4 regions of the Ornithinibacillus liuyingii genome follow, and region 1 is predicted to be linked to each of the others. Evidence: riboswitches for the same ligand, from Rfam matches in the RefSeq annotation. Region 1 holds a riboswitch; each other region holds the start of a gene.

What was found. A riboswitch is a leader RNA that binds a small molecule or an ion and turns the genes downstream of it on or off. The one in region 1 is predicted to bind lysine.
Region 2: another riboswitch for lysine. It lies ahead of nhaC (Na+/H+ antiporter NhaC); the one in region 1 lies ahead of ACSKT4_RS06275 (aspartate kinase).
Region 3: another riboswitch for lysine. It lies ahead of ACSKT4_RS17335 (YfcC family protein); the one in region 1 lies ahead of ACSKT4_RS06275 (aspartate kinase).
Region 4: another riboswitch for lysine. It lies ahead of ACSKT4_RS15875 (Na+/H+ antiporter NhaC family protein); the one in region 1 lies ahead of ACSKT4_RS06275 (aspartate kinase).

What each region holds. Positions count from the first base shown of each region.
Region 1 is NZ_JBPWOS010000004.1:14,783-19,947, reverse strand. Features, by position in the region: gene ACSKT4_RS06285 (hypothetical protein) at 641-877, opposite strand; gene ACSKT4_RS06280 (hypothetical protein) at 1,045-1,407, shown strand; gene ACSKT4_RS06275 (aspartate kinase) at 2,140-3,342, opposite strand; lysine riboswitch at 3,462-3,639, opposite strand; gene ACSKT4_RS06270 (AbgT family transporter) at 3,815-5,165, opposite strand, start outside.
Region 2 is NZ_JBPWOS010000009.1:170,198-175,362, reverse strand. Features, by position in the region: gene ACSKT4_RS13645 (DUF2207 domain-containing protein) at 1-895, opposite strand, end outside; lysine riboswitch at 1,159-1,331, shown strand; gene nhaC (Na+/H+ antiporter NhaC) at 1,566-2,945, shown strand; gene ACSKT4_RS13635 (hypothetical protein) at 3,189-3,914, opposite strand; gene ACSKT4_RS13630 (LCP family glycopolymer transferase) at 4,162-5,103, opposite strand.
Region 3 is NZ_JBPWOS010000015.1:6,108-11,272, forward strand. Features, by position in the region: gene ACSKT4_RS17315 (hypothetical protein) at 1-35, shown strand, start outside; gene ACSKT4_RS17320 (cytochrome ubiquinol oxidase subunit I) at 49-1,389, shown strand; gene ACSKT4_RS17325 (cytochrome d ubiquinol oxidase subunit II) at 1,386-2,417, shown strand; gene cydS (cytochrome bd oxidase small subunit CydS family protein) at 2,429-2,536, shown strand; lysine riboswitch at 2,755-2,932, shown strand; gene ACSKT4_RS17335 (YfcC family protein) at 3,125-4,525, shown strand; gene ACSKT4_RS17340 (M20 metallopeptidase family protein) at 4,821-5,165, shown strand, end outside.
Region 4 is NZ_JBPWOS010000012.1:75,022-80,186, forward strand. Features, by position in the region: gene ACSKT4_RS15865 (HD-GYP domain-containing protein) at 1-980, shown strand, start outside; gene yunB (sporulation protein YunB) at 1,038-1,817, shown strand; lysine riboswitch at 1,865-2,040, shown strand; gene ACSKT4_RS15875 (Na+/H+ antiporter NhaC family protein) at 2,178-3,713, shown strand; gene ACSKT4_RS15880 (hypothetical protein) at 3,944-4,096, opposite strand; gene ACSKT4_RS15885 (sodium-dependent transporter) at 4,293-5,165, shown strand, end outside.

The DNA.
Region 1 (5,165 bases):
ACGCGATGGTATTAATATTTAGGTGATTTTTAAGTATAAAAGATTACTTGGAAAAGATGCTCAAGGAGAGAAATAAAAATATACAGAGTTCTCCCCGATCTATCAAAGGTCAGGGGAGAACGGGGATTAAGGGGCCAGATCTGTATTTTATTAAATGAGCAAAAATAGACATTTAACCGTTGACAATTATAAAGAAGTCCTACAAATATTGTTGCTATACTACTAGGTCAGGCTAAAAAACTTGAAAACATCCAAGTTTTAACCATTTATTGGATTATTCAAAGCGACTATTCCGATAATTATAAATAATATAATAAGTGATATTAAACCTATTATAACAATCTTTAACCTCTTCAATAAGAACACTCCTCATGATAGAAATTATAATATTATTTGTTAAATTTACATAAAGAAGTATGTATATTATTATAAGGGGGTAATATTTCCTTTTATGGATCAGTTATAGTTAAAAGATTTACCATACTACATGTAAGAATTTGGGCATATATGTCTGGAATTCCTGGTAATATTAATTTTATGCCCTCCTCCTTCACTAGTAACATTACTGCTTCTTATAGAAAATGTTCTTTAGTTTATTCATAAGATATCCTAACTAAAGATCAATTCATACATCATAAAACTAGTTTGGACCAACCGTTGTCCAAAAATTTCCACTTCTTTTTCCGCTTTTGTCACCTCTTACTCTAATTTCTACTGTACCAATCGTTGCTCCAATCCCTGTTCCTATTACACCAATTTTATAGTTAAATGAACCTTCCCCATAATATTGTCCTCCGCTAATAAATCCTGAATCGCTTGTCTTTGAGTTTGTTACAGTAGGATTAACATTCCAGGAAACCCAAGCTCTGTTACTCAACTTTTTTGTAGCTCCCTTACTATTGTATTCATATTTTCCTTCAATCTTATAAGTTGTCCATTTAATACCTAATGCTGTTAATGAGCCACTATGTTCTTATGTTTCTAATCATTTCATGTCTAGCTCTTATTACGTTTACAGGAGTAGTATCTGCAGATTCAACTGATATGTCTTTAAACCAACTTAAAAGCCCTGAGAACTACATTGAATACTTGAAAAATTATGATGAAAAAGAAGCAATAAGACTGGGGATTGATGAGAGTAGTGTAGAAGAAGCGGTTATACAAGCAAAAAAGAGTCTAGACGAGTTTATGAAATTGTCTTTAAAAGATCAAAATTTATTCTTAGAATATATGAGAAACCCAAATGAATTGATTCAAAATACATTAAATGGAAGTGACCCAAATCTGGCTTTAGTAGAAGAAGTAAACATGCTAGATACACCTCTTTCTAATACTCAGGCAACTTTTAGAATCTTCTTCATAATATATAACCCTCTCCTTTTTATTTTGTTTTTGTTCTCCTATTAACTTAATTTTTTCAACACCTATTCCTCTCCTATAAAAATTGTTAATAGGAAATTTATAATATATTAATATCATAGATTTTAAAATCCATGACAGTTAGCCATCTAATAAATATTTCGCATATGTTATCATATTTCGAGAAAGGGTATTCAGACCAAATTATATTATGCCTTATGCGTCATGTTATTAATTTCCAACTATATCCATTGTAACATGGAAGACCTAAAACTTTGTATTGGGAAAGTGAACAGTTTTTTTGACAAAAACCAACAAAATATATACCAAATTTCAGTCAAAAAATTGGTAACTTTCCCAACCCCTATTTATTTGAGAGTGGACTACACCCAAATTCACAACTTAACTTTATAAAGATCAAACAAATGATTTAGAATTATCCATACCACCAATTATTTCGTACAATAATCTTCAAAGACATTCTCTAAGACAAAAAAAGTATAACAACAAGTATAGAATTTCCTCTTTAGTAACTATCTTCAGTTGTACATTTAAGGTACAACCTGCTTTTCTCCAACATTTAACATATAGTTTTTTTATTAAGTTAATGGAGATAGCCATTTTAGGTTATAATCCCGCAATGGAAAAATTATACAATTGTTCAAATGTTATATTCGCTTCTGCTAAGAAGTAGCTTATTTGTAAGGTTAGATCAACAAATTTTAGGTAAGCAGTTGTTTTCACAACCACTTACCCTAATCATTAAATGTATACAGAAACTTATAGTTCAAAGCTTTTGCACAAGAGTTGTACTGCTTTTTCCCCATTTTCGATATCTACAACATAAGAAATGCTGATTTCAGATGTCGTAACCTGATAAAATGGAATATCGGATTCAATTAATGTACGAAAGACTTTGGAGGCAACCCCCGTCATGTCACGCATTCCTGAACCAATAACGGATACTTTAGCAAATTGGTTTTCTATTTTGAAATAGAGTTCAGGATAGTCTTCTTTTAGATGGGAGAAGATTTTCTGGATTTGATATTCTTCCGTGTCCTTCATCGTAAAAGATAATTGTAATCCTTCATTGTTCGTGATCTGTGAGATCATATCGACATTAACTTCCTCTTGCTCCAAATGGATGAATACTCTATCAAGTAGGTGTATATCATTTTCAGGATAGTTCAATGTCACATGAATCATATCCTGATCAATCGCAACACCTGTGACCGCTTTTTTCTCTATCATTTCTACCGTTGACATAACCCAAGTTCCTTTCTCATCTGATAGTGTTTTACCTAAATAAATAGGAATATTGAAATTCTTTGCTATTTCTACGCTTCGGGATACGAGAACACCTGAACCAAGCGCACTCATCTCCATCATTTCCTCATATGAAACTACTTGTAGCCGTTTAGCATTAGGATAGATTCGCGGGTCGGTACTATAGACCCCTGCCACATCTGTATAAATTTCGCATGGGCATTGAATTGCTGCTGCAAGTGCTACAGCTGTCGTATCAGATCCTCCACGGCCAAGTGTAGTAATTTCATTGTCCGTATTAAATCCTTGGAAACCAGCGACGATAAGAACATCATATGTTTCAAAGAGTTGTTCAAAAAGCTTTGTATTAATTTTTGAAATCTTGCTCTTTAAATGATGGCCAACTGTTTCGATACCAGCTTGGTAACCTGTAAGAGGCTTAGATTTTACCGCTAGATCATTTAAAATAATAGATAGATAGGAGATGGTCTGCTGCTCACCGGTTGTTAGGAGGACAGCCAAATCCTGTTCGTTAGGTGATTGGGTAATCGTACTCACCTGTTCCAATAGTTCATCAGTTGTTTTCCCCATTGCACTAACGACTACTACTAGCTGTTCTCCCTGTCTCACGCGGTCCTTCAAGTAGCCTGCTATACCTTTAATTTTCTCCAGACTACTAACACTCGTACCGCCAAATTTAAGTACATTTCGTTTCATAATCTTCCTTCTTTCTACGGATGCTGCTACCTCTAAGATGGGTCAGAAATTGGGCATAGTATTATCCCAACAAAAAAACAAGCCGAGTATTCCGACTTGTTTCATGATCTGTCCTATGTACAAGTGGAAGCACTCCATTATTCAAAGAATAATGACAGACTGCATACTCTTAATATACAATCCAACAGAGACCTGTCTGCAAACAGAACTCTATTTCGGCAAAGGCCCCTTTCGCTTACTACAATTTGCAGATTTACATAGTAAGTTACTGATGACATTCGCACCTCATCCAATTAGTATTCAATTAATATTGTAAGTATATGAAAATTTCGCCGAATTGTAAACCAATAGCTTAAAAGTTTATCAAACTATTTTTAGATAATAGCCTATTTCTCAATATCCCTTCCTTTTCCATAGAGTTTTGTTACTAGAAAAGCATTGCCTCCTCTGAAGCAATGCTTTTCTAAAATTATTAAGGATGATATTCTAATGGTCCACCTGGTCCAAGTGGTAGTCCTAACAGCATCCAGACAATAAGCATAATCATCCAACTAAATAGGAAGAATATAGAATATGGAACCATTGTGGAAATTAACGTACCAATACCCATTTTTTTATCATATTTCTGTGCAAATGCGATAATTATTGCAAAATAAGTCATCAATGGTGAAATGATATTCGTAGAAGAGTCTGCAATACGATATGCCATTTGTGTTAGCTCTGGTGAATACCCAAGCTGCATCATAATTGGTACAAAGACCGGTGCCATCATCGCCCATTTTGCAGAAGCACTTCCGATAAACAAATTAATAAATGCGGTAATCAAAATAAATAGAATAAGTAACGGAATACCAGTTAAATTAACACTCCCTAGAAAATCCGCACCATAAACACCTATAACTAGTCCGATATTTGTTTCATTAAAGTATGCTACAAACTGTCCCGCTGTAAATGCCAAAACAATAAATGTTCCCATAGATGCCATGGTATCTGACATTTGGCTAGCAACATCCTTATCGCTTCGAATGGATTTGGTAACAATTCCATATGTTATACCAGGAATAAAAAATAGTATAGCAATAATTGGTACTAATGAACTCATAAATGGCGATCGAATTATTTGTTCCATTGCATCGCCCTCTAAACCGCGCATCGGTGCGTTTGGTGGAACTACAAGCAACATCGCAAGTACGATACCGATTACCACTGTAATACTAGCCCAGATTAGACCTTTTTTCTCAATTGCTTGAAGACCTTCCAATTCTTCTTTTTGATCACCTTTATAGGCGCCAAGTCGTGGTTCTACAATTCGTTCTGTAACCCACGCACCGACAAATGTTAATACGAATACCGAAACAGAAATAAACAACCAGTTCATTGCTATGTTCATTGTCTCTGCATATGCTGGGTCAATTATTGCAGCTGCTGCAATCGTCAGCTCCCCTAACATCGCATCCGTACCAGATAATAATAGGTTAGCACTAAATCCTCCAGAAACACCAGCAAATGCTGCCGCCAGACCAGCTAGTGGATGCCTTCCAATCGCAGCAAAAATAAGTGCTCCTAGTGGTGGTAATACAACATACCCTGCATCAGATGCCACACTAGACATAATACCAGCAAAGACTAATCCTAACGTAATAAATCGATTAGGTACAGACAATACAAATCCTCTAAGAAGTGCGCTTATGAGCCCTGTACGTTCCGCCACTCCTATTCCTAACATCGTCAGTAGGACAACGCCCAATGGAGCAAAGCCGATAAAGTTACTTGTCATATTGGTGAATATATATTGAATACCCTCTGCACTTAGCAGATTATTG
Region 2 (5,165 bases), on a different contig from region 1:
CTTTCGGTGTGAATGAATTAGTATAATAGATTGTTGCTGGTATGCTCATGTTAAGCTTAGGTATCGTTAACTCCTCTTTTATACGGCGTTGCACATCATGTTTTAGCTCCATTTTTTGCCGTATGCTGACGAAGAGCAATAGAACAAGAAATAGTCCAAAGCCACCAACTATATAAGGAGCGATACGATTTAACCATGCTTTCCTATCCTGGAACGCGGCTAGCTTAGCTTCATTATCTGCTATTTGTTCCAGAATCGAATCTTTCATCATTTTTTCACTGGTTAATGGAGCAGCACCAAAAAGTGTCTCATCATATACTACTTGAATGTCCCCATTCTTCCCATCTTCCACATAACCTAATGAAAATACGGCACCACCATCCGCTGTTACTTCTGCTGTATCATATGCTTCATCATAACCATAAGCCGTAACCTGAACCGCCCTAGCAGGTGGATGTACATAAATCGTCATGTTCTCATATACCGATTCATTACTACTATCAAAAAATGGCCAGTAGAACTGGGCAACATCCTGATACACCTCTACCCCATTCATAATCGTATAACCGAGTTCTATCGTTACCGTTTCTTCATTACCTTTTCGATAGATTTTATATTCGCTATCCTCTTTTTCTACCTTCAATGGCGATCCAGCTTCACTTGCTACAAAATCTTCAATAGCGGTACCTTTCTTCGGAATTATCGTGCGAGTAATACCATTAAATTCACCTTCAAAATCATACGTGAACCTTTCTTTTACCGCAACATCCCCGCTTTCCATTAAATAGGCATCTATCTGAACATCCTTAATAACATAATCCACTTCGGCAAATGCTGGCTCTACAAAAATGAAAAAGGTAAATAGGAAAATGATCGTAACGATCAGTTTTTTCATAAAAAGCAACTCCTTTAGTTTATATACGGATGTTGGATGGATTTGGTTTCAGGTATGTTAGATAGAGGTGTACATCTAATTGCAATTATACGAATTGAATTGGAGTTGTAAAACAAGCCCTACCAGCTACCAATATAGTAGAATGCTAACATACTCCTGCTTGCATACAATCCAATACCCTGATGATTCCAAATACTTGCAAACATACCAAATTATCTAGTATAGTATAATTTGTTGAAAAATTTAATAATACCTTACCAGGTCGGTGAGGTAGAGGCGCGAACATTATGAGTAATCAATCGGAGTATGACATCGATGATGATTGTGGAAAGGAATGCTCGCCGAAGCGTAATAAGGGTCAATCTTATTATTGCTGGGATGTCTTTGAATAAGAGGCATACTGTCATGCAGGTCTGCATGGAGAACTACTGATCGAATGGAAGATGCCATATTGGAAACAATGATAGGTTATTTTCTATCATTGTTTTTTTGTGTCTTTTTTTCTATCTCCATTTTTAAGACAGGCTACTTTTTAGGCATTGGAGGTAAGGTAAATGAATAAACTAGCTCAACGAGAATAGTCGACAAAAGCGCACTTGATTTACTGTGCGAATTATAAAAGGCTACATACATCGTTACAAAGCAAGTTCATAAAAAAGGAGAAAAAACTATGAAACTATCAACTTGGAAAGCGATTCTACTGCTTGTGTTATCATTTACTGTCGTTTTAGGCGGCATCATATATCTTGGAACCCCTACCACTATTACACTCATTACAGCTGGGGTAGTCGTGATCACCTTATCACTTATCTGGGGAATATCCTGGGAAAAGATAGAAGAAGACTTAATTGAAACAATTAAATCGATGCTTCCAGCTATTTTGATTTTGCTAGCTGTTGGGATGCTAATCGGTGCTTGGATGCTGTCTGGAACCATTCCATTAATTGTCTATTATGGCTTGGTAAGCATTGACCCGTCCTTTTTCTTAATTATTACTGCACTTGTCTGTTCGTTTATGTCTATTATGGCAGGAACTTCCTGGGGAACCATTGGTACAGTAGGGGTTGCCTTAATGGGTGTGTCGCTTGGACTTGGTATTCCCGTACATTACACGGCTGGAGCTATTGTCGTTGGGGCTTTCTTTGGAGATAAACTCTCTCCCTTATCTGACACCACGATTATGGCACCAACCATGGCTGGGGTGAAGCTTGTTGACCATATTAAACATATGCTCTGGACAACGATTCCAGGTTATCTTATCTCATTAGTCCTTTATTTGATTCTAGGCTACCAATTCGGTGGGCAAATCGAGAATAGTGAGAATGTGAATTTGATTCTATCCACGTTGAGCAAGAATTTTAATCTCAACCCGATATTAATTATTCCACCACTACTTGTCTTACTCTTAATTTATTTTAAAAAGCCAACACTTCCTGTATTCGGTGTAGGTATTATTGCTGGTTGTGTATTGGCGGTTATTTTCCAAGGAAGAGATGTTTTGGAAGTGTTTTCAGCATTAAATAATGGGTATTCTCAAGCAACAAACATACCAATCGTGGATGAGATTGTACAACGAGGCGGAATGTCGAGTATGTTGGGTACCGTTGCTTTGCTTATTAGTGCTGCGGTATTTGGATCCCCATTAAAATCAGCCGGAGTGGTTCAAATTCTACTAGACAAAATTGTCGCATTAGCTAAAAGTGGTAAGGCTATGATGAGCTCTAGTTTAGCTCTACACGGTATTCTATTCACCATTACAGGAAGTTACTATGTGACATATGCTGTCATCGGTCCAATTATTAGTCCACTATATGACAAATTTGGTCTACATCGTAAAAACTGGTCTCGTACGATGGAGGATACCGGAACCGCTCTAGCCCCACTCATTCCGTGGGGCGTTACAGGAGCATTTGTAGCGGAAACACTACAAGTATCAACTGGAGAATTCTTCCTTTATGCTCCGATGACTTATCTTGGAATAATCTTTGCTTTGATTTATATCTTTAGTGGAATTGGCATTACGAAGGTGCAAGGGAATAAGGGGGAATAGTAACCTAGTGAAGAACAGTGATTAGTGGTTTATCACGTTAAAGTGGCGAGGGATTGTTCCTCCCTTTATATAAAATTGGAATTAAAACGATTTGTCTCAACCACACTAAAATTATACCGTAAAACTCATCATCACCGGATAAATCCCATTCAATTCCAAAGGTAATATTCATATTTAAGAACAAACCCAAATAATAATGTTAAAAGCCTTCTAGTCTAACGCTAGAAGGCTAATTTAACCGTACTATCCCAGTGCTTCCGGTACTTCACTAGCATCTCCACCTCCAGGTTCATCTGTTGGATCACCTTTATCCGTTGATGGTGGCTTTTGTGAACCTGTATTATCTTCATTGGTATCACTAGGTGTTGTTGGTTTTTCTTCATTATCCTTTGGATTAGAATCCGTTTTATTATCTTCTGGTGGGACTTTTTCTTCTTTTTTAGGTGGTGACGTTTGCTTGTCATCTTTTTTGTTTTTAGAATCTGTCGTTTTTTCTTTTTGTTCGTTCTTTTCTGGTCGCGTAGTAGCTGGCTTGTTATTCGTTTTGTCTTGAACAGGTTGTTTATCTTGTCTTACATTAGTTCTTTCTGTGCTGTTTGCCACTGAAGAGTTTTGATTCTCATTTCCTACATTGTCCTCGTGGATACTATCCGACACATCAACTTCCTCTTCCATTGAATTATCTTCCGTATCCTCCGTATCTTCTAAAACCATCGCTTCAGTCTCTTCCTCTGAATTATACCGATAGCTATCGTCTAAATCGGTAATGGATATCTCATCTTTAACAAAAATATGAGTGCCGTCTACATTGCTTTCTGGTTCTTCTATAGATTGAGGTGACGTTTGATCTGTTATCGTTTTCGCAGGCTGATTCATTAAACTATTAATCACCCAATACCCTCCACCTAGAAGAGGAAGGGCCAATAGAAATGATGCCAATATTCCAATGGTTTCTTTCTTTACCTCCAATTTCATCCTCCTTTCTAAACGGTTTAAATTTCATTATATATAATATAGTATAAAATTCCTGAAATACTAAACAATACGATTACTGCGAATAATATAGCCTTTATACTTACTTTGACTAGCCACTGCAATTCAATAGAATAGTAAGTACCTCTCAAATAAGTAGCATCTACTTAATTAATCAGAGTCATGCCTAAAGAAAAGGCAGCACTAATATCAACAATTAATGCTACCCTATATCCATCTATGATTATTCCAAACTACTATCCCCAACAATCATTCCATGAACCTTCTGCAATTCCTCGTCCGGAACTAGGTAATAATAGATTCCATCAATCATCTTACCGCTACCCTGTAACATATACTCTGTCGTGTTACGTCGAACATCTTTATAATTCAATAATAGGTTTTTCATATCGTCAAAATCCATATTGGTATGCATGTTATTACCAAGAATGTCTATAAAACTATTAATCTTCCCAATAGAAGCGATATTCGCCCCCTTATTAATCGCCGCTTCCACTACTTGTCGTTGACGTCCCGTACGACCAAAATCCCCAGTAGAATCATGCTTACGCATACGCACATAGCCTAGAGCCTCTTTACCATTTAAGTTAAGCTCACCCTTCTTATAATGGTAACCATCAGATTTCCAATCTAGTTCGTTCTGTACGGTAATTCCGCCCAATTCATCAATAAATTCCGTTAACCCTTCCATGTTCATTTCAACATAATAATCTAGTTCTATATCGAGTAAATTCTCTACTGTAGCAATTGACATGTCAATACCACCAAAAGCATACGCATGGTTAATCTTATCCTCATACCCTTTACCAACAATCATAGTACGTGTATCACGCGGAATACTTACAAGCTGCATCTGGTCTTTATCCGGATATAACGATAGGATCATTAACGTATCGGACCGTCCCCTCTCATTAGCACGAGCATCTAACCCTACTAATAGAATATTCAAGTTATCTAGATTCTCTACCTTCTGCTTCGTTACTTCCCGATCAATATTAACTACCTCTTTGTACATATGTTCATTAACGGTTTTCTTTGCATTACTATAGATGGAATATGCATAAACACCCCCACCAACTACAGCAACTAATAACACGGCAAGCACCGAAATCACTATTTTTTTCCATAAAGCCATCTTTTTCTTTGGTTTTGTCACTTTTGACATGTTAACCTCTTCTTTCAATTAAGTTTTCATTGAAAATTATACCATTTTTTGTCACATTTTAT
Region 3 (5,165 bases), on a different contig from region 1:
TGTTATCGATTATCGGAAGATTGGTTAGCGGCTAAAGGAGGAAGAATATTGATTAACGAGGAAGCGGTTTATTACAGTAGAATCTTAACGGAGGTTACGCTTTCCTTTCATATTATTTATGCAACCATTGGGGTAGGGGTTCCGTTATTGATTATGATTGCCCATTGGGTTGGGATTAGGAAAAATGATAATCATTATATATTACTTGCTAGAAGATGGACACGAGGCTATGTTATCACGGTCGCGGTTGGGGTAGTAACTGGTACAACCATAGGTTTACAGCTTTCACTATTATGGCCAAACTTCATGGAGCTCGCCGGTAACATCATTGCACTCCCAATGTTTATGGAGACCTTTGCATTTTTCTTTGAAGCAATCTTCCTTGGGATTTATTTATATACATGGGATCGGTTTGAAAATCAGTACAAGCATTTGTTGCTGTTAATACCTGTTGCTATCGGCGCTTCATTTTCAGCTGTATTTATTACGATTGTTAATTCGTTTATGAATGCTCCTCAAGGGTTTGATTTGGTAAATGGAGAAATTGTGAATGCAAATCCAATCTTAGCGATGTTTAATCCAGCAATGCCGACTAAAGTTTCCCATGTGGTTGGAACTGCCTATATGACTTCTGCCTTTGTACTTGCTTCGATTGCTGCATTTCGTTTGATAAAAGGTTCTAATCACATATATCACAAGAAGGCACTCCTATTAACGATGAAAGTAGGATTTGTTTTTACTGTTACCATCTTAATCACAGGAGATTTATCTGGGAAATACTTGGCAGAATACCAACCGGAAAAATTGGCCGCTGCAGAGTGGCATTTTGAAACGACTGAATCTGCGGAACTAATTTTGTTAGGAGTAATGAACGATGAGGGGGAAGTGAAATATGCGTTACGAATCCCTTATGCGCTGAGTATTCTTGCTCATGGCTCACCGACAGCGGAAGTAATTGGGTTGGATCAATTTGCTGAAGATGAAATACCACCGCTTTCTATTCATTATCTATTTAATATTATGGTTGGTGTTGGCATGCTAATGATAACTATATCCATTCTATTTATTTTCAGTAAGTATCGAGGTTGGTCATTTGTAGATACGAAACTTTTTCGTTGGTTGATCGTGTTAGGTGGACCGTTAACGATTATTGCAATAGAAGCTGGTTGGTGGTTAGCAGAGGTTGGTAGACAACCATGGGTCCTTAGAGGGATTATGCGTACAGCAGAAGGGGCAACAACTAATAATGATGTTGATCTTATGCTCATTTTATTCTGTGGGCTGTACGTTATCCTTGGAATTGGTTCAATTGTTATTTTGACAAGAATGTTCCGTAAGAACCCGGTGGAAAGAGAACTAGCGGAACGAAAAGGAGATGTTCCATCATGAGTGTAGACCTAGAGATTATTGGAATAGTTGTATTATGGACATTTCTCTTCGGTTATATATTAATTGCATCGATAGACTTCGGTGCAGGTTTTTTCAATGCTTATGGTCTCTTTACCAATAGACAACATATTCTAACTAAAATCATCCAACGCTACCTTTCTCCGGTTTGGGAAGTGACCAATGTATTTCTTGTTTTCTTTTTTGTTGGGGTAGTTGGATTTTTCCCGAGTACGGCTTTTTATTATGGGACAACGTTACTTGTTCCGGTGAGTATCGCGATTTTGCTTCTGGCTATTCGGGGGTCTTACTATGCATTTGAAACATATGGTTCCCGTTCCCATAAGGGGTATGCATTTATGTATGGATTATCCGGCCTCCTTCTACCTGCTGCTTTATCTATTGTATTGACGATATCAGAAGGTGGTTTTGTGTTTATGCAGAATGGGAATCCGGTTCTCGATTATTGGGCATTGTTTAGTAGTCCGCTGACCTGGAGTATTGTGGTGTTAAGTGTTTCCGCGGTACTTTATATCTCTGCCGTATTCCTTACCTGGTATGCGAATAAAGCTAATGACAAACCCGCAACCGCTTTACTCCGTCGCTATGCATTAATCTGGGCATTGCCAACCATTATTACTGCTGGTGGAATTATTTATGAGCTTAGATTTCATAATCCAGAGCATTATGAGCGTCTCCTGGGGTTGGGGTGGATGTTTTTGATTTCAGGAGTATTATTTGTGGGAACAGTGTGGCTTGTTTGGAGACGGAAGAATTATGGAGTAGCGTTTGTTCTCCTCTTTGGGCAGTTTGCATTTGCCTTCTATGGGTATGGTATTTCACATTATCCGTATTTGTTGTATCCACATTTAACACTATACGACAGTTTTACGAATGAAGCTATGGCGATTGCGCTCATTATAGCATTTATTGCTGGGCTGGCTTTGTTGATTCCATCACTATATTTAATACTTCGGCTCTTCTTGTTTAATAAGGAGTATGTCAGTGGAAAATCAAAACAGGAACATTGAGGTGACTTTGCATGGATTTTTTTCTAATCTTTATTGCGCCATTTCTTGTGCTCCTTACAGGGATTGTGGTGGCGTTTTGGTGGGTGCTTCGGGATGAGGGAGTCCATAGAGGAAAGTAATAAAAAAGATGGCACTAGAAAAGTTTGGGTAGGAATAGATAGAATACCTTGAGGACAAATAATGCACCCAAATTATAAGTGAAATGTTGACAACTAGCTAGTATGTGTAAGCGAATGGGATTCCAAATCTAGTTAAATTTCATGAGTAAGCTTGACAAATCACTTTATTCTGGTAATATAGTGAACTATATTTCAATTTCATATTGAACCTTGTCATTCGATGAGGTAGAGGTGCGGGTAATAAGAGTAAGCAATCGGAGTATGACATCGATGAGGATTGCCTGAAAGGATTATTTGCCGAAGCGTAATGAAGGTCAAATTCATTATTGCTGGTGTGTCTTCTGAATAAGAAGCATACTGTCATGCAATTTTAGTGCATGGAGAACTACTGATCAGGATGGAGGATAACGTATTGTGTAAAGACAATGGTAGGTTATTTTCCTATTCGTTGTCTTTTTTGTTTAGTCTTGTTCGTTTGCTTTACCCCAGCTAGCGGAACGTTACTCATAACAAAAAGACCTCAATCATACCTCTCTCAAGTTTTCTATGCACACCCAAAAACGTTATTTATAGAAAGGGATGTGCATCATGAGCAAAAACTCACCAAAAACACGGAAAAAATTTGAATTTCCACATAGCTTTATTATTTTATTTGGCTTAATGATTATTACAGCTATTACGACCTACTTAATTCCAGCAGGACAATATGAGCGTGTAGTAGATGAAAACGGTCGTACGATTGTAGCTGACGGAACCTATCAAACAATTGAATCTACCCCAACAGGCTTTATGCAGTTATTTGAATCGTTGCATCTGGGAATGGTTGATGCAGCGGAGATTATATTCTTTATCTTTATCGTTGGTGGTTCCTTTGGAATATTAGCTGCAACGAAATCAATTGAAGCAGCATTTGGTTCCCTTACGAAAAAACTAAATGGGAAAGAAATCTTCTTGATCCCGGTTATTATGCTATTCTTAGCGATTTGCGGTGGTTCTTGGGGAATGGCGGAAGAAGTTATTCCATTTATTTTAATTGCGGTACCACTTGCATTACGTATGGGATTTGACTCGATGACAGGTACAGCAATGATATTAGTTGGGGTATATGCTGGGTTTGGATCAGCGTTTATGAATCCATTTACTGTAGGAGTTGCCCAAGGAATTGCAGGCTTACCTACATTCTCTGGAATGGGAGTCCGTATTGTTTTCTGGCTTATCTTTGTTGCAGTAGCTATTGCTTATGTGATGATTTATGCAAGAAAAGTAAGAAAGGATCCGACTATCAGTTTAATGTATGAAGAAGATAAGAAACGTGATATTAGCCTTGATGACCAAAGCAGTCAAGGACTAACAAAGCGCCAGGTAGCAATTTTAGTTGTTCTTGCGCTGACACTAGTTGGACTTGCTGTAGGGGTTATTACACAAGGCTGGTATATTACTGAAATCGCAGCATTATTTGTCATCATGGGGATTGTTGTAGGGATTATTGCTAGATTTAGAATGAATGAGATTGCTAATGCCTTTGTAAAAGGCTGTGAAGAAATGGTACAAGGGGCATTAATTGTTGGCTTCGCATATGGTATTTTAAGAATCCTACAAGATTCTAATACAATTGATACCATTCTTTATTTTGTTTCTAATCTAGTTGCAGACTTACCTACAGCACTTGCAGCAATTGGTATGTTCATCGTACAAAGTCTATTAAACTTTATTGTTCCTTCTGGAAGTGGACAGGCAGCAATCAGCATGCCAATTATGGCTCCACTTAGTGATTTATTAGGGGTTAGTCGCCAAACTGCAGTACTTGCGTTCCAATATGGTGATGGAATTTCGAACGTCTTCACACCGACAGCTGGTGTTTTAATGGCTTCATTAGCTCTTGCGAAAATTCCTTGGATTAAATGGTTGAAATGGATTCTACCATTAGTATTAATTCAATATGCTCTAGGGGCAATATTTGTAACGGTGGCTCATTTATTTATATGGTAGGTGGATTTTTAAGGTTACCAAGTAATGGGTGATATGTCCGTGGGAGATAGAACTTACATGGACATATTGGAAAATAGTGACAAGGAAGTATTGTTAGTACATCAGTGACTCGTGATGGGTTGGAATAAAGGCTTTGTTCAATGAATCAACCATTGTCTTACCCTATAATTCCTTTTCATTTATCATGCACTTTTAAGGGATAGAGAGAAATAGCGCAGAATTCTACCAAAAAGGGTATAATATATAAAACATATTTATAAACGAGTTAACCAGTAAGACATCGGAGGAATAGAATATGCTAGAATCAATATTTACCAGATTAGAAGAAATTTATCCAGAGTTAGTTAAGCTTCGTCGTGATTTTCATATGTATCCAGAGCTTTCCCATCAGGAAGTGAATACGCCTAAAAAGATAGCGACATATTTAGAAGGTCTAGGAATCGAAGTGAGAACAGAGGTCGGTGGAAGAGGTGTCGTTGGGACGTTAAAGGGTGGTAAACCTGGTAAAACGATTGCGTTACGTGCGGATTTTGACGCCTTACCAATTCAAGAAGAAACCGGACTTGCCTTTCAATCTCGTGTGCCCGGTGTGATGCATGCATGTGGACATGATTTACACACTGCTTCACTACTTGGGGTT
Region 4 (5,165 bases), on a different contig from region 1:
CAAAGAGGCTTATTGAGCGGTTAGGGGAACAAGGAATAACATATGTTTATATTGAAGATGAAAGAACAAAAGATATTGTGATTGAGCCAGTGATATCGGAACGACTTCGACAGGATGCTACATCTTCTATGAAAAGGCTTTTTGGTAGTATTCAAGCACATAAACTAAACAAAAATTCCTCTGTGTTAGATGAAGAGGGGAAGAATCTAACGGATATAATTGGTAGAATAATGGCTGAAATAGATAGTCATGATGAATCGATTACACTGTTAACGGATATTTATCTAACGGATGACTATGTTTTCCAACATTCTTTAAATGTTACTATCTATTCCTTAGCAATTGGTGCTGAGTTAAAGTTAAATGCAAAAGAGTTAAGTGAACTTGGTAAAGGGGCAATGCTTCACGATATTGGAAAGGTGTTCATTGATCCTGATATTGTCCAAAAGCCAGAACGACTTACAGATGAAGAGTTTGCCATCATGAAAACCCATACTACGCTAGGGTATGAGCTATTAAGAAAGAATTATAATTATTCCGCTGTTGTGGCACATTGTGCATACCAGCACCATGAAAGAATAGATGGTAGTGGATATCCACGTGGATTAAAAGGCAATGAAATTCATTTGTTTGCACAAATTATTGGTGCAGCAGATGTCTTTGATGCAGTTACAAGTAATCGAGTATATCGAAAGGCCATGCTTCCTCATGAGGGGCTTGAGCTCCTATACAGTAGTGCCATTAATCAATTCGATATTCGAATTATTGAGGCCTTCAAAAACAGTGTAGCTGTTTATCCTAATGGAATTTCAGTTGAATTAAATGATAAACGACAAGGTGTTGTTGTTCATCAGAACAAACATATTTGTGATCGACCTGTCATTAGAATTCTGAAAGAAGAGGAGCGAGAGGTTGAACCTTACACGATTGATTTATCGAAGCTACTGAATGTTATGATTACCAAATGTAACCTGGTCTAAAATTTTTGTCCTACCCTCCTTAGAACAAGCATAGATTTGTACTGAGGAGGTATTTTTATGAGAAGGCATCGAATCGGTTTTAAAGGTGGAAGAACAACACCTCCATCGCGATATATATTAATGGTTTCATTTATATTAGTTATTGTGATAACGTATTTTAGCTTAGAATTTATTGATAAGAAGATAACCCCGACCATCATGGAAGTTGCAGAGACAAAAACAAGGGAATTTGCTACTAGAGGAATTAACTCAGCTGTAAAGTTTGCTGAAGAATATACGTTTGAAGATGTGGCTATAACAGAAAAAAATGAGGCTGGTTATATTTCGATAGTCGGTTGGGATTCCTCTGTTGTTAATAAGATCAATCGAGCTGCAACAGACCGTGTGGAAGAGTTTTTTCATAGTATGAATCGAGGAACTCCTCCCCAATATAGCGACCCTCTTGGAGAACCAGACGTGTATGGGAACACGGTGGAAGAACTAGTTGATCGTGATCCAACTGTTATCGAAATACCAATCGGCCAAGCAACTGGGAATTCTATTTTAGCTAATCTAGGTCCAAGGTTACCGGTTAACTTAGAGCTAGTAGGTAGTGTTGAGACAGAATTAATAGAGGAAAAAGAACAGTTAGGGATTAATAATGTCTTTGTTTCACTCTATGTTCAGGTAGAGGCAGATGTCCAAATTGTTATACCATTTACAACGGAAGTGACAAAAGTAAGTACTAGAATATTGATTGACAAAAACTTAGTAATGGGAGAAGTACCAGAATTTTTTGGAGGTACAAGTGGGAATCCATCTATCGCAGTTCCGAAAGAAGACTTGCAAGATGAATAAAATCATAGTATAGTATATTCATAATTTCATAATAAACCTTATCAGATCGGTGAGGTAGAGGTGCGAACAAGATGAGTAATCAATAGGAGAATGACAACGATGATTATTGATGAAAGGCTCGTTTGCCGAAGCGTAATAAGGGTCGAACTTATTATTGCTGGGGTGTCTTTGAATAAGAGGCACACTGTCATGCTGGAAATGGGCATGGAGAACTACAGATCGAAATGGAGGATAACGTATATGCATAAGCAATGATAGGTTATTTTCTATCATTGCTTTTTTGTGTAGAAAAAGAAATTTTGTCAAGCGTATCTCCATGGTCACACAGCACATACTAATTACATCAATGGAGGTAGTAATATGGAAGGAACAATTTATTCTCTTATTCCCGCAATTATCATGCTTGTTTTAGTTTTATTAACTAGAAAGGTACTAATATCATTAGGAGTAGGAATTGCAGTAGGAGCATTATTGATTCACGATTTTCATGTGTGGGGTAGTATAAAGGAAATCTGGAGTGCTTTTTATGGGATAGTCATCTCGGATGGAGCACTTAATACTGGTGGTCTTCAGTTAATAGGATTCTTACTCTTATTAGGAATGATGACTGCTTTACTACAAGCATCAGGAGGCAGTAGAGCCTTTGGTAATTGGATGATGGCTAGAATTAAGACACGAAGAGGCGCACAGCTTATGGCTCCGATTTTAGGTATTATTATATTTATCGATGATTATTTTAATGCCTTAGCTGTAGGACAGATTGCAAGACCTTTAACAGATAGACATAATATTTCTCGAGCAAAACTAGCATATTATATCGATTCAACTTCAGCACCCATCACAGTTATATCACCGATTTCTAGCTGGGGAGCTTATCTAATTGGTGTTGTTGGTGGATTAGTAGTGATGACAGGATTACAGCCATTAGAGGCTTTCATAAGAATGATTCCATATAATCTTTATGCAATTGGTGCATTATTACTTGTCTTTATAACGGCCTTCTTTAACTTAAATATTGGACCCATGAAAAAGCACGAAAATCATGCCATAACAACTGGTGAAGTTATTCCTAAAGGTAAAACTGTTCCAGGAGATTTAACGAATGCATTCAAGCCAAGTGAAAAGGGAAGTGTCTATCATTTATTAATTCCGATCATTGTTTTATTAGTTACGACGATAAGCTCCATGATAATAACTGGAGCAAGAGGAAGTGGTGATACGGTCACATTACTTTCTATTTTTGAGAATACGAATGTTAACTTCTCCTTATTTATTGGTGGAATTGCTGCAGTACTCGTTGCATGTCTATTATATCTAGGTCAGGGAAAACAAGAGGCGAAGACGGGGATTGTATTAGTCGAAGGGATTAAAGCAATGCTTCCAGCTATCTATATTCTATTATTAGCGTGGATGATTGGTTCGATTATTTCAACTTTAGAAACAGGTGAATTTCTAGCAACTGTAGCCGAAAATGCTAGTATTAGTCCTAGTATTTTACCAGTCATTTTCTTTGTTATTTCAGGTCTGATGGCGTTGTCCACTGGTACTTCTTGGGGAACATTCGGAATTATGCTGCCAATCGCCGCTAATGTCATGGCCATTGCAGATACGGAGTTAATTATCCCATCATTAGCTGCAGTGCTGGCTGGGGCAGTATTTGGAGATCATGTTTCACCAATATCGGATACAACGGTTCTTTCTTCAACTGGAGCAGGCGCTAATCATATTGATCACGTGATTACGCAACTACCATATGCATGTATTGTAGCGGTCGCTTCCATTATCGGTTATATCTTAATTGGGGTAACAGGTAGTCTTTTAGTAGGACTATTAGCTACGATTGTTATCATTATTCTAATAGGATTAATCGTTCATACACTTAATAAGAAGCAGTAATTATAATGTAATCGAGAAATAATCTAGAGTTTAACACTATCTTTTATAATGACACATAATCCTGGGACATAACGAAAAGAATTAAATGTAAAACCGAATGATACGCGATACTAGCTCCGGAAATATACGTAGACTCCTGCGGCAGGATAGGGCAAGGTTGAGACCTCTAAAGAAGTAGCACGAGGAGGCTAAGGCAGCCGCCCGGCGGCAAGGTAGACGCTGTGATGTTTCTATCGAGCAGATGTCGCCCCTGTACTGGAAGCAACCGCAAGTATATTTCTGGAGCGGGGTCCTTGCTCATCATTCGGTTTTTCCTTTAAGATAAATTCTTTGTCCCGGCCTCTTGTAGTGTTATTTACGGTAGAGTTAAACTCTTTTTTCATCCATAAATTCCCAAATTTTCAATAAACAAAAAATTTAAAAAATACTTTGACATAAGTAAAAAGTACCGTTATAATACAGACAAGTTCAGTAATTTCAGAAAACTAACACAACTGAAATGATAAGAATAGCTATTCACCTGACTTATTAACACTTTACATAGTGTAATGAGAAAAAATAACATGAGGAGGTCTTTGAATGGAAACACGTTCTCAATGGGGGACAAGAGCTGGGTTTATTTTGGCTGCAGTTGGATCTGCTATTGGTCTAGGAAACATTTGGCGTTTCCCTGCTGTAGCCTATGAAAATGGTGGAGGAGCTTTCTTAATTCCTTACTTGTTTGCGTTATTAACTGCTGGGATTCCAATCCTTATTATGGAATTCACAATTGGCCATAAACATCGTGGATCTGCTCCATTATCGTTTAGAAGAATGAATAAGAAAACAGAAGTTATTGGTTGGTGGGCTGTCTTAGTTGCCTTTGTAATCTCCACATACTATTCTGTTATTATTGCCTGGGCAATGTCTTATTCAGTATTCTCTTTCAATTTAAATTGGGGGGAGGATACAGGTGGATTCTTAATGGGAGAATACCTAAAGCGTACGGTTGAACCTGGTGAAATAGGTAGTATGGTCCCTGGTGTATTAATTCCATTGCTACTTGTTTGGGTAATCACATTAGGAATTCTTTTTAAAGGTGTTAAAAAAGGTATTGAAATTGCTAACCGTATTTTTATTCCAGCATTGATTGTTATCTTTCTAATTATCGTTATTCGGGCAATTACTCTACCTGGTGCTTTAGATGGATTAGAAGCGTTCTTTACACCAGATTTTAGTAAGATTATGAGTGCAGATGTATGGGTAGCGGCCTACGGGCAAATATTCTTTAGTTTATCGATAGCCTTTGCGATCATGATTACCTATTCAAGTTATTTACCAAAGAAATCAGATATAACCAATAATGCATTTATCACAGGATTTGGTAACTCTAGTTTTGAAATTCTTGCTGGTATTGGTGTATTTGGAATACTTGGATTTATGGCAGCACAACAAGGAGTAGGAGTGGATGAG